One region of the Arthrobacter sp. UCD-GKA genome, then DNA from elsewhere that is predicted to be linked to it. Evidence: predicted binding sites of a transcription regulator. Region 1 holds the regulator's gene; the other holds the start of a gene.

Region 1 (5,542 bases):
GAAGAACACGAAGTTGGAGTCGCTGGAGGCAGGGTGCAGGCCCATGCGGGTGAGCTCGTTGACGATCCTGTCACGCTGGATCTTGATGTCCTCAACGTTGGCCAGCAGGGCATCGACGTGCTTCAGCGCGGCATTGGCGGTGGCCTGGGTGACTGCCGAAAGGTGGTACGGCAGGCGGACCAGGCGGATCGCGTCGGTGACTTCCGGAGCCGCGGCCAGGTAGCCCAGGCGGGCGCCGGCCAGGGCGAACGCCTTGGACATGGTCCGTGAAACGATGAGCCGCTCGCGTCCCGGCAGCAGGGACAGCGCCGACGGGGTTCCGTTGTGGGCGAATTCCGCGTACGCCTCGTCAACGATCACGATGGCGTTGCTTGCCGCGCCGGCTTCGTAGACCGCTTCGACGACATCCAGGCCCAGCGCGGTGCCGGTCGGGTTGTTCGGCGAGCAGAGCAAGATAATGTTCGGCGCCGCCTCACGGACCTGTGCCGCGGCGTCGATGGCCGAGAGCCCGTAGTCCGCCGAGCGGACACCGGCCAGGTAGGCGGTGTCGGTCCCGGAGGCCAGCAACGGGTACATCGAGTAGGTGGGAGGGAAACCCATCACCGTGCGCCCGGGTCCGCCGAAGGCCTGCATGACCTGTTGGAGAACCTCGTTGGAGCCGTTGGCTGCCCAAACGTTGTCGGCTTCCAGGCCGTGGCCCAGGTAGGCGGCGAGACGTTCGCGCAATTCGGTGAACTCGCGGTCCGGGTAGCGGTTCAGTCCCATGGCTGCTGCTGAGACTTCTTCGACGATGGCGCGATGCACTTCCGGGGGAAGCGGATGGGTGTTTTCGTTGACGTTCAACTGGATGGGTACGTCGATTTGGGGTGCGCCGTAAGGTTCAAGACCTTGAAGATTCTCTCGCAGGGGCAGATTTGCCAGGCGATTTAGCCGTTCATTCACGGCTCAAGTCTACGGCGGCGGCGCGGTGACCTTGGAATCTTCACCGGTGCCAGGGGTAATAAACGGTTAGCAATGGTGGGGCGCGGCATCGAGCGGCGCGCCCGGAGGGCTCTGGCCCTAGCTTCCGGTGGGGACGAAAATTTCCGCCCCGGGATGCAGCACGGAGCTGTTGAGGTTGTTCAGGTCGCCGATCTGCCGAACGGCTTCGCGGGGCTCGAGCTGCGGGGCGAACTCCCTGGCGATCCCCCACAACGTGTCGCCCTCGATGACGGTGACGGTGACCGCTTCGACGCCCAGCGGGGTGTCGACCGAGGCATTGGCCGGGGACTGGAACAGGCCCAGGAGCATGAGCACCGCCGCGCTGACCAGGAAGATGGGCAGTGCAATCAGCACGAATTTTCCGCGGCGAGTGAGCCGCAGTGGCGCCAGCTCGGGCCGCGAGGCCAGTGCGGATTGCGGTGCCGGGGTGTAGTCGGACGTTACAAGGTGGAGCGGGGCCGAGAAAGCAGTGTTTGCCATGTCGTTGCCTTTCCTCTGTATTCATTTGCCGTACGGACCCGGTGGCCCATTCGAACAGATGACGGTTATTCGAACGCATCTTTCGAACGTGTGTTCGTAGTGCGCATCTTATTTCTAGCACCTTTGGACGACACGTGTCCAGATCTGTTCGAACAAATCTTTGAAAGTAGTGTCTTTGTCTACTAAGATGGGGGTAGTGGAGCGATGTATTGACTACATCAGTTCCCACCGACAATTTGCGGCACGCGCGGGCAACCGGCGACGATCGGGATGAGGCATTGACAATGACGACCGAACAACGAACCCCTCGACGCGACGCGAAGAGCCTGACCATCCGTCAGAAGAAGGTTCTTGAGACCATCCAGCGCTCCGTGAGCACCAATGGCTACCCGCCATCGATGCGGGAAATCGGGGACGCCGTGGGATTGGCCAGCCTCTCAAGCGTGACCCACCAGCTGAGCCAGCTCGAGAAGCTCGGCTACATCCGCCGCGACCCGCGCCGTCCGCGGGCCATGGAGATCCTGCTTCCCCTGCAGCTCAAGAGCGAGAGCAAGCTCGAAGTGGTGGAGGGCCAGTCGGATCTGAGGGCAGCCAACGGGATGAGCGTCTCGGAGCTGACCACCTCCGCGGACACCGCCATGGTTCCCCTGGTGGGGCGCATTGCCGCCGGCGGACCTATCCTGGCCGACCAGGCGGTCGAGGACGTCTTCGCCCTGCCGCGCCAACTGGTGGGACACGGCGAGCTCTTCATGCTGAAGGTCAGCGGAGACTCGATGATCGACGCCGCCATTTGCGACGGCGACTGGGTGGTCGTGCGACGCCAGCAGACCGCAAACAACGGCGACATCGTCGCGGCACTGCTCGAGGACGAAGCCACGGTGAAGACCTTCCGGCAGCGTGACGGGCACACCTGGCTGCTGCCGCAGAACTCCCGCTACGAACCCATCCTCGGTGACGCCGCAACCGTCATGGGCAAGGTCGTATCGGTCATGCGTTCGGTCTAGGCCGCACCAACATTCATCCCCCGCAAACACGTGAGGACCGGTCAAATGACCGGTCCTCACGTGTTTCCCGTGAACCCACGGGACAGGACGTCCTAGCCTTCGCTCAGGCGCTCGAGTGCGGAAATCACCGTCGCCTTGTCGGGCGTGGCCCACAGGGGCGGCAGCGAGGCACGCAGGAACGTGCCGTAGCGCTCGGTGGCCAGGCGCGAATCCAGCACGGCCACCACGCCCTTGTCGTTGACCGAACGGATCAGTCGACCGGCGCCCTGCGCGAGCCGCACCGCGGCGTGGCTCGCGGCCACGGCCATGAAGCCGTTGCCGCCGTGCTTGGCCACGTCGCGGCTGCGGGCCGAGGACAGCGGGTCGTCGGGCCGCGGGAACGGGATCTTGTCGATGATGACCAGCCGGCAGGCGTTGCCCGGCACATCCACGCCCTGCCAGAGCGTCATCGTGCCAAAGAGGCAGGTGTCGGGTTCGGCGGAAAACTGGTCCACCAGGGCCTTCATGCTGGACTCGCCCTGACACAGGATCGGGATGTCCAGGCGTGCCCGCAGGATCTCCGCCGCTTCTTCCGCGGCACGGCGCGAGGTGAACAGCGCCAGCGCCCCACCGCCGGAGGCCTTGATCAGGTCCTCGATCTCGGACAGGGTTTCCTGGGACATCTGGCGCCCGGGCTTGGGCAGGTGCTTGGCGACGTACAGGATGCCTTGCTTGGGATAGTCGAAGGGGCTTCCCACGTCCACGCCGTTCCAGGTCGGCGCCCCCTCGCCCACGAGGCCCAGGGTGCCCGCCACGGGCTCGAAGGCCGCCCCGATGGCCAGGGTTGCACTGGTGAGGATCACCGTGCGCCCGTCGAAGAGCCCCTCGCGCAGCTTGCCCGCGACCGAGAGCGGGGCGACGTTCAGGGTCGGCTGGCTTGACTCGTCGGGTTGGACGTAGCCCTCCCCCGGGCTGAAGTGCCCGGGACGCGAGGCCCAGATGACCTCGCGCTCCTCAGTCATTTCAAGCATCTTGCTGCACTGCTCCACCAGGTACATGACCTGCGAGCGGGCCATCTGGCGCCCGCCGTCGGCGGGGGCGTTGGCCTCGGGCTTTGAATCGGACAGGACCACGCGTGCGGCCTCGGCGATCTGGTTGATCGCCGCCTGCTGGTCCTCGTTCAATCCGCGGGCCATCAGCCCGGTGGGGACGCCCTCCAGGGCGCGCTGCAGCGCCTTGGCCCCCTGGTTCAGCGAATCCACGCTCACCGAGCAGTGCTTGCGCGCCGCCGAGGCAGCGGTCTGGACCATGGCCACCGACAGGGGCCGGGTCACCGAGGAGGTCACGCGGTCCTGCAGCTCGTGGGCCTCGTCGATGATGACGGTGTCGAAGTCCGGCAGCACGGCCAGTCCCTCGAACGCCGAGACGGCCAGCATCGCGTGGTTGGTGATCACGACATCCGCGGTGGCCGCGCGGGCGCGGGCCAGTTCGCTGAAGCATTCGGAGGCCATGGGGCATTTTTGGGATCCCAGGCAGTCCATCGCGCTGACCGAGACCTGTCGCCAGGCCTTGTCGCTGACGCCCGGGGCCAGGTCGTCGCGGTCCCCGGTGTCGGTCTGCTCGGCCCACTGCCGCAGCCGCACCACTTCCTTGCCCAGCACGGAGCCGGGCCCGTCCGCGGAACCGCCCAGTGCGGGGGTGCCGGAATCCATCGAGAACAGGGCGCCCTCGTCGTCATCCGGGTAGCCGCCGCCGAGCTTGTACTGGCACACGTAGTTGGAGCGTCCCTTGACCAGCGCCACGTCCATCTCGCGCGGCAGCTTGTCCTTCAGCGAGGACAGCAGGCGCGGGACGTCCCGGCCGACGATCTGGGCCTGGAGCGCCAGGGTTGCGGTGGAAATCACCACCGGCTTTTCCGAATCCAGTGCATGGGCCAGCGCGGGGACCAGGTAGGCCATGGATTTGCCGGTGCCGGTTCCCGCCTGCACCAGCAGGTGCTCGCCGGTTTCCATGGCCCGCACGACCTGGCGGGTCATTTCATGTTGGCCCGGCCGGTTTTGTCCGCCCATCGTGGACACCGCAGCGTCCAATAGGGCGATGACATCTGATTCCTCAGCCATGAATACTAAATTGCTCCACTTCTGCGGCCATGCTTTCGCGGACCTTGACCATCATGCGGGTTCCCGTTTCGGTGTGTTCGACGGCCAGGATCTCGGCCTCGGCGCCGTGGAGCTTGTTGACCACGTCGCCTCGATCATAGGGAATCATCAATTCTAGTTGGACATCGGGGCGGGGAATTGCCGCGCTGATTTTTGCGAGCAGTTCATCGATGCCCTCGCCGGTGCGTGCCGAGACGATGACGTGGTTCGGTTCGCGCTGGCGCAGGCGTTCGACCACGAACGGGTCTGCCACATCCGCCTTGTTCAGCACGATGATCTCCGGGATGCCGCGCGCGTCCACATCGTTGAACACCTCGCGCACCGCCTGGATCTGCCCTTCGGGATCCGGGTGCGCGGCGTCAACCACGTGCAGGATCAGGTTGGCGTCGGCCACTTCCTCCAGCGTGGAGCGGAAGGCCTCGACCAGCTGGGTGGGCAGCGACTTCACGAAGCCGACGGTGTCCACCAGCGTGTAGGTCAGTCCGTCGCTGGTTTCGGCCTGGCGGACCGTGGGATCCAGCGTCGCGAACAGTGCGTTTTCGACCAGCACGCCGGCATGGGTGAGCCGGTTGAGTAGCGAGGACTTCCCGGCGTTGGTGTAGCCGGCGATGGCCACCGAGGGCACGGCGTTGCGCTTGCGGTTGGCGCGCTTGGCCTCGCGGGCCGGGAGCATCCCCTTGATTTCCTTGCGGAGCTTGGCCATGCGGTCGCGAATGCGGCGGCGGTCCAATTCGATCTTGGTTTCGCCGGGGCCGCGGGAGCCGATGCCGCCGCCGGCGGTGCCGACCCGGCCACCGGCCTGGCGGGACATCGATTCGCCCCAGCCGCGCAGGCGCGGCAGCAGGTATTCGAGCTGGGCCAGTTCCACCTGGGCGCGGCCCTCGTGGCTCTTGGCGTGCTGCGCGAAGATGTCCAGGATCAGCGCGGTGCGGTCGATGA
Region 2 (5,542 bases), on a different contig from region 1:
CATTTTCCATCAATTCCTTGAATACCGGGGACTCATCGAGGCGGCTGCGGATGTACAGTGCGACCAGCAGCATCGGGATCGCAGCCAGGAACGGGATGCGCCAGCCCCAGGCGTCGAAGCTTTCCTGGGACAGGAACACGGTCATCAGGAAGAAGCCTCCCGAGGAGAGGATCGTGCCAATGGGGGAGCCGATCTGCGGCAGTGCCGCGTAACGGGCACGACGGTGCAGGGGTGCGTTTTCCACGACGATGGTCATGGCTCCGGACCATTCGCCGCCGACGAACAGGCCCTGGGCGATGCGCAGCAGCACCAGCAGGATCGGGGCCGCGATGCCGATGGCCGCGTAGGTGGGCAGCAAGCCGATCAGGCCGGTGATGATGCCGATGCCGACGATGGTCACCATGAGCGTCTTGCGGCGTCCGATCTTGTCGCCCATGACCCCGAAGATCATTCCGCCGATGGGGCGGGCCACGAGTCCCACGCCGAAGGTGGCGAAGGCTGCCATGGCGGCAGCCGTGGCATTCTGGCTGTCGAAGAACTGGATGTTGAATACCAGCGCGGCGGCAGCGCTGAAGAGGAAGAAGTCGTACCACTCCATGGCCGTGCCAATGAGGGCACCAATGGCAACCTTGGTGGCCTCCTTGTCGGAGATTTCTCGGGTTGCACCAGCTTCGAGTGTTCCAGTGTGGGTCATGGGAATTTTCTGCCTGATCTCAAGGGGAGGGCCGGTGCGTCGCTGCATGCCATCCGGTTTGTGGGGATGATGTTTATCTTGCCAAGGATCCACCGTGATGCACCGCACGTTTCACAACGAGTTCCATGCCACAAACGGTGCAAAAGCACATAATATGGTCGAATGGCATGGAACCAGGGCACCGAAAGCAAGCAAAACATCCAATCTGGCGACGCGGGGCGCTGGAGCGTCCTGCTGGATGGGTTGGACGTTGGGAAGCTGACCGACGAATTCATTGCTCGTCTGGGCGCCATTTCGATCTATGCCCAATCGCCGTTGCCGCTCAGCGAGATCAGGCGCACCGGCAGCGCATCGTTCAAGGCCCTGATCCTCGCCATGAAGGCGGATGACGACGAACCTGGCTACTTGCGTGAACGCGATGCCATCGCGCTGGATGTGGGAGTTTCCAGGGCGCGGGCGGGGGTTCCCATTGAGGCGCTGATGACCGCGATCCGCTTGGACTTTTCGGTGATCTGGGAAGCCATCACTGCCATTGCCGCGCCCGCGGACGCACAAGTGCTGGTCGAGCACACTGCTCGCGTCTGGGAAGTCGTGGACGGCTATGCGGGCGAAACCCAGAGGGCCTATGTCGCCGAGCTGGCCAGGATCCAGGCGGAGGCTGCAAGCAAAAGGCAAGGTTATCTGGCCACGCTTTTTAGCGAGAAAAAATTGACGCCTTCCGCGTTGGAGCGGATAGCAGAGGAACTTGGCCAGGACCCTGACACCGAGTATGTGGTCGTGGTCGCGCTGTGGGACCACATTCCAGCATTGCGACTTGCGTTGGCCAATGTGCAAGCGAGCAACCAGGTGTCGACCTATTCAATGGCGGATGCATTGGTGGTTTTTTATCCGCTCGAGGAGAGTGCCGGCTCGGAGGCCCAGCGGCTCAACGCGAGCCTTGAGCGACTCTCCTGCGGATTGATCGGGGAGGGCTGCGCTTTGGAGCAGGTTCCGCACGCCGCCGCCGTGGCTGCCGCGTTGGCAAGGCTGCTGGAGCCGACGGAAGAAGGTGCCATGACATGGGCTCGGGGATGGGCTCGCATGGCCCGGCGAGAGCTGGAACGGGCGGGCGCTCCAGGGCTGGGCGAGGTGGAGCGCGCATTGGATCAATGCGGCGCGACCGAACGCCGCCGACTGGGCGAAGCGGTGCAGGCCTACCTGCAATCCGGAAGCATTGCACATGCAGCTGAACAGTTGTACTGCCACCGAAACACCTTGATGAACCGACTCAAACGCTTTGCCCAGCTCACCGGCGTGGACCCCACCATTCCCGTCCAGGCGGCGAGACTGGTGGTGGGTTGGTCGTAGGAGCCAGCCGGCTCGGGTCCGGTCGCGGTGGCGGTGGAGCGCCACATCGCGCCGCCATGGCGTTAGTGCATGATCCTGCCCGGCGAGCTGGTGCAATCTGCAAGCGGAGCGGTCCCGAAGTGCATTCGCTAGACGAAGTGGCTTGGGTATTAGGGAAGCCCACGGGGAGTCGGTTTCCCATGTGGTTGAAGTGCTCGGGGAAGCCATTGCCGCGCGGGAACCTGACAAGTCCCCGAAATGGCAGGTCGAAGCAGGACTCCACCTATCTGTAAATTGGCTTCGGGCAATGGAGCATGTCGGTGGCGGCGCCGGGGCCGTCTCCTGGAGTCTCTGCGGCAGGAAGTTCATGGGCTCATAGTGTGTTTGCCGCAGATCGGAGCCGCTCCATACTTTTAGAATATTTTTTCGATAATTTGTCATGGCACCTTCTAACTGTAGATTTTTAGTTTTATAATTAAGGTATGGCAGCGGCGTCATCGAGCAGCAGCAACCCCCTTCATGGGACCGCGATGTCGCTCGCCGGACAGGCCCCCACATATGATGCGCTGGTGCTTGCGGGAGTTGACCTGGACGCGATGGTCGCCGAGCACGTGACACGAACCGGCATTGACGGGATCCGCTGCGTGGCCTCGGCCGTGAACGCTGCCCCGCTGCACGAGGCAACCCACCAGGCGATTGAGTCCTTGGGGGCCTTGGAGGCCCTGAAAACGGCCACATGGGCGAAGCAAGTAGCGCAAGCGGTGGCCTTCGAAGATACGGTAATCGCCAAGCGCGTGGAAACAGGGACGCGGAAGGACAACCCCTCGTGGGGAACCCGCGGTGAAGTGGCCCTGGCCTTGCATGTTTCCCCGGACAACGGGGCCAGCTTCATGAACAGCTCGCGGCTGCTGACCGACGACCTGCCCAGTACCGTTCGGGGCATGCGGTCCGGACTTATCACCTTCGAGCAAGCCATGGTGGTGGTTTCCTGCGTGCGTGACCTGCGGGTCGAAAACCGCCAGCTGATTGATGCGCTGCTGTGGAACGGGCAGCAAACCTGCTTCGAGGCTGGAACCGCCATGTTGCGGCACCGGATCCATTGCTGGGCGCTGGCCCTGGAACCCAAGGGCGCTGCTGATCTGGAGGATCTTGCCACCAAGCGTCGCTACTTCGATGGCTACCAGATCGATGACTACACCGTTAAATTCAGCGGCAGACTTCCCTTGGAACAGGGCCTGCCGATGTTGCAGGCCCTGCGCAACGCCGTGGACAAGCCCCGGAGCGCAGAGGATGACCGATCCCGGGCGCAAGTGGCCGCGGATACCGCGTTCGAGATGTTTTCGGGCACCAAGGCCGGCGACAGCGTTCCCGTGGAGCTCCTGCTGGTGATGAACGCAGAGAACCTGACAGCAGATGCCCAGCACCCGGTGCTGGTTCCCGGCCATGGCTACCTCAGCGCCGCCAAAGGACTCGACCTGTTGGCAGGGAACCCCGAAAATCCTTTGGACACGTGGCTTCGAAACCTATATGTGGCCCCGGAGACGGGGAAGCTGGTGGCCATGGAATCTGCCGGGCGGCTCTTCGCCGGGCAACTCAAGAAATTCATCAAGGTCCGTGACCAATATTGCCGGACACCCTTCTGCAACGGCAGGATCCAGGAACTTGACCACGTGGTGCAGGTGCGTCGCAATGGCAAGACCACCGAGATTAATTCCTCGGGTCGCTGCAAACGCTGCAATATGACCAAGGAAGCGCCCGGCTGGAAGGAATCCCCCCTTGCCGGCGCAGGCCGGCATGCCTTCGAAATCACCACACCCAGCAGCCACACATACATTTCCATTGCACCGGCTCCGATGAATGGAACCGGCCCCCAGTGGCCGCCGAAGCGTCTATAGACACCCACCTCCACAACCACTTCCGGGCTCGGAAGCCATCACCAGGAACACACATGTGCTCCCGGCACAGCCATGGGCTCGAGCCGTTCGAATCGCTGGAATTGTCCTGGGATTCGTGACGGGAACCGGGAGGGCACTAGATTATGGGAATGCCACAAGCAACCCCAATCACCGTATCGATAACCCGGACGGTACTCCCTGAACATCACCGTCGTTTCAATGCCTGGGTACAGGCCGGCCAGGTACTGGCGCGGGAATGGGACGGCTACCTTGGATCCGGATGGATCCGCACCGCTCCCGACTCCAACGAATGGCATGTCCTCTACCGGTTCTCCTCAGCCAAGGCCTTGGCGGCGTGGGACGAATCCGAGGAACGCAGCTGGTGGATCGACAGCGCCGCCGAACTGGTGGAAATCACCAAGGTCGAACACCGCACCGGAATCGAGGGCTGGTTCGAACAGCCCGGGGACATGAACTTCACCATCGCCGAAACCGTGGTGCCGCCGCGCTGGAAGCAAGCGGTCAGCATCTTCCTGCCATTCTTCCCGCTGAGTCTCTTGTCCAACTTCCTGCTCATGCCGCTACTGGGAAGCTGGCCGATTGTGCTCGCGGTGCTGCTCAACATTTGCATTCTCACCCCGCTGATGACGTACATCTTCCTGCCGGTGACCACCCAGCTGCTGAGGCCATGGCTGCAAAAGCCGCGCCGGGACAAACGCCGAAAGTAACCAGACCGGTCGTGGAAAAACGGGTGGGCACGGACCTTGCGGCCCGTACCCACCCGAAGAGCAGAGTCTTGCTGCGGTCTACAGCAGCTCGGCGCGCAGTTGCTCCGGGGACTTCGGGGACAACAAGCCGGGGGCGACGTCGAAGACCGTCTTTGCCCCGATCTGGCCGGACTGGTTCATCTTGTGGACCGCGCGGGCGTAGGCCACCAGCACGCTGGAGGTGAACTCCGGGTTCGACTGCAGGGTCAGCGAGTATTCGATGACCTGGGCGTGTGCATCGGTGGTGTTGCCGCTGCGGAAGACGAAACCGCCGTGCGGCATCGAGGAATGCTCGGAAGCCAGGGTGGCGGCATCGATGAAGTTCACCGTGGTGTCGTACTGGTCGAAGTAGTGCTCCATGGTCACGATGGCCTCGCGGACCGACGCGGCGTCGGCGCCGTCCTCGAGCACCACGAAGCACTCGCGCACGTGCTTCTCACGGGTCTCCAGGCTGGGGCGTTCGCCCGCCCGGACCTTGGTGATGGCCTCGGTGCTGGGGATCGTGTACTGGACGCCGCCTGCAACGCCCGGCACCCGGCGGATGGCGTCGGAGTGGCCCTGGCTCAGACCGCGGCCCCAGAAGGTGTAGGTTTCTCCGTCGGGAAGCAACGCCTCGCCGTAGACGCGGTTGATGGAGAACATTCCCGGGTCCCAGCCGGCGGAGATCAGCGCGGTCTTGCCGGCGGCGGTGGCCGGGGCATCGACGGCGGCGAAGTGCTCGGGGATCTTGGCGTGGGTGTCGAAGCTGTCGACGGTGTTGAACATGGCGGCCAAGGCCGGGCCCTGTTCGGGCAGGTCGGACTTCGAGCCGCCGCACAGGACCAACACGTCGATGTCTTCGGTGTGCTTGGTCAGCTCGT

Evidence for each region. The regulator LexA, encoded in region 1, represses DNA repair genes until DNA is damaged. The targets are predictions, from matches to a motif close to TCGAACANNTGTTCGA.
Region 2: a site for LexA is predicted at 2,435-2,450, ahead of BLJ79_RS06645 (DUF222 domain-containing protein). Genes of this name have one in related genera too.

Annotation. Positions count from the first base shown of each region.
Region 1 is NZ_MOLR01000009.1:56,940-62,481, forward strand. It holds gene BLJ79_RS16255 (histidinol-phosphate transaminase) at 1-942, opposite strand, end outside; gene BLJ79_RS16260 (LysM peptidoglycan-binding domain-containing protein) at 1,060-1,461, opposite strand; gene lexA (transcriptional repressor LexA) at 1,746-2,465, shown strand; gene BLJ79_RS16270 (ATP-dependent DNA helicase) at 2,558-4,564, opposite strand; gene hflX (GTPase HflX) at 4,557-5,542, opposite strand, start outside.
Region 2 is NZ_MOLR01000004.1:72,215-77,756, reverse strand. It holds gene BLJ79_RS06655 (MFS transporter) at 1-694, opposite strand, end outside; gene BLJ79_RS06650 (RsbRD N-terminal domain-containing protein) at 857-2,041, shown strand; gene BLJ79_RS06645 (DUF222 domain-containing protein) at 2,590-3,915, shown strand; gene BLJ79_RS06640 (putative antibiotic biosynthesis monooxygenase) at 4,065-4,643, shown strand; gene BLJ79_RS06635 (diaminopimelate dehydrogenase) at 4,722-5,542, opposite strand, start outside.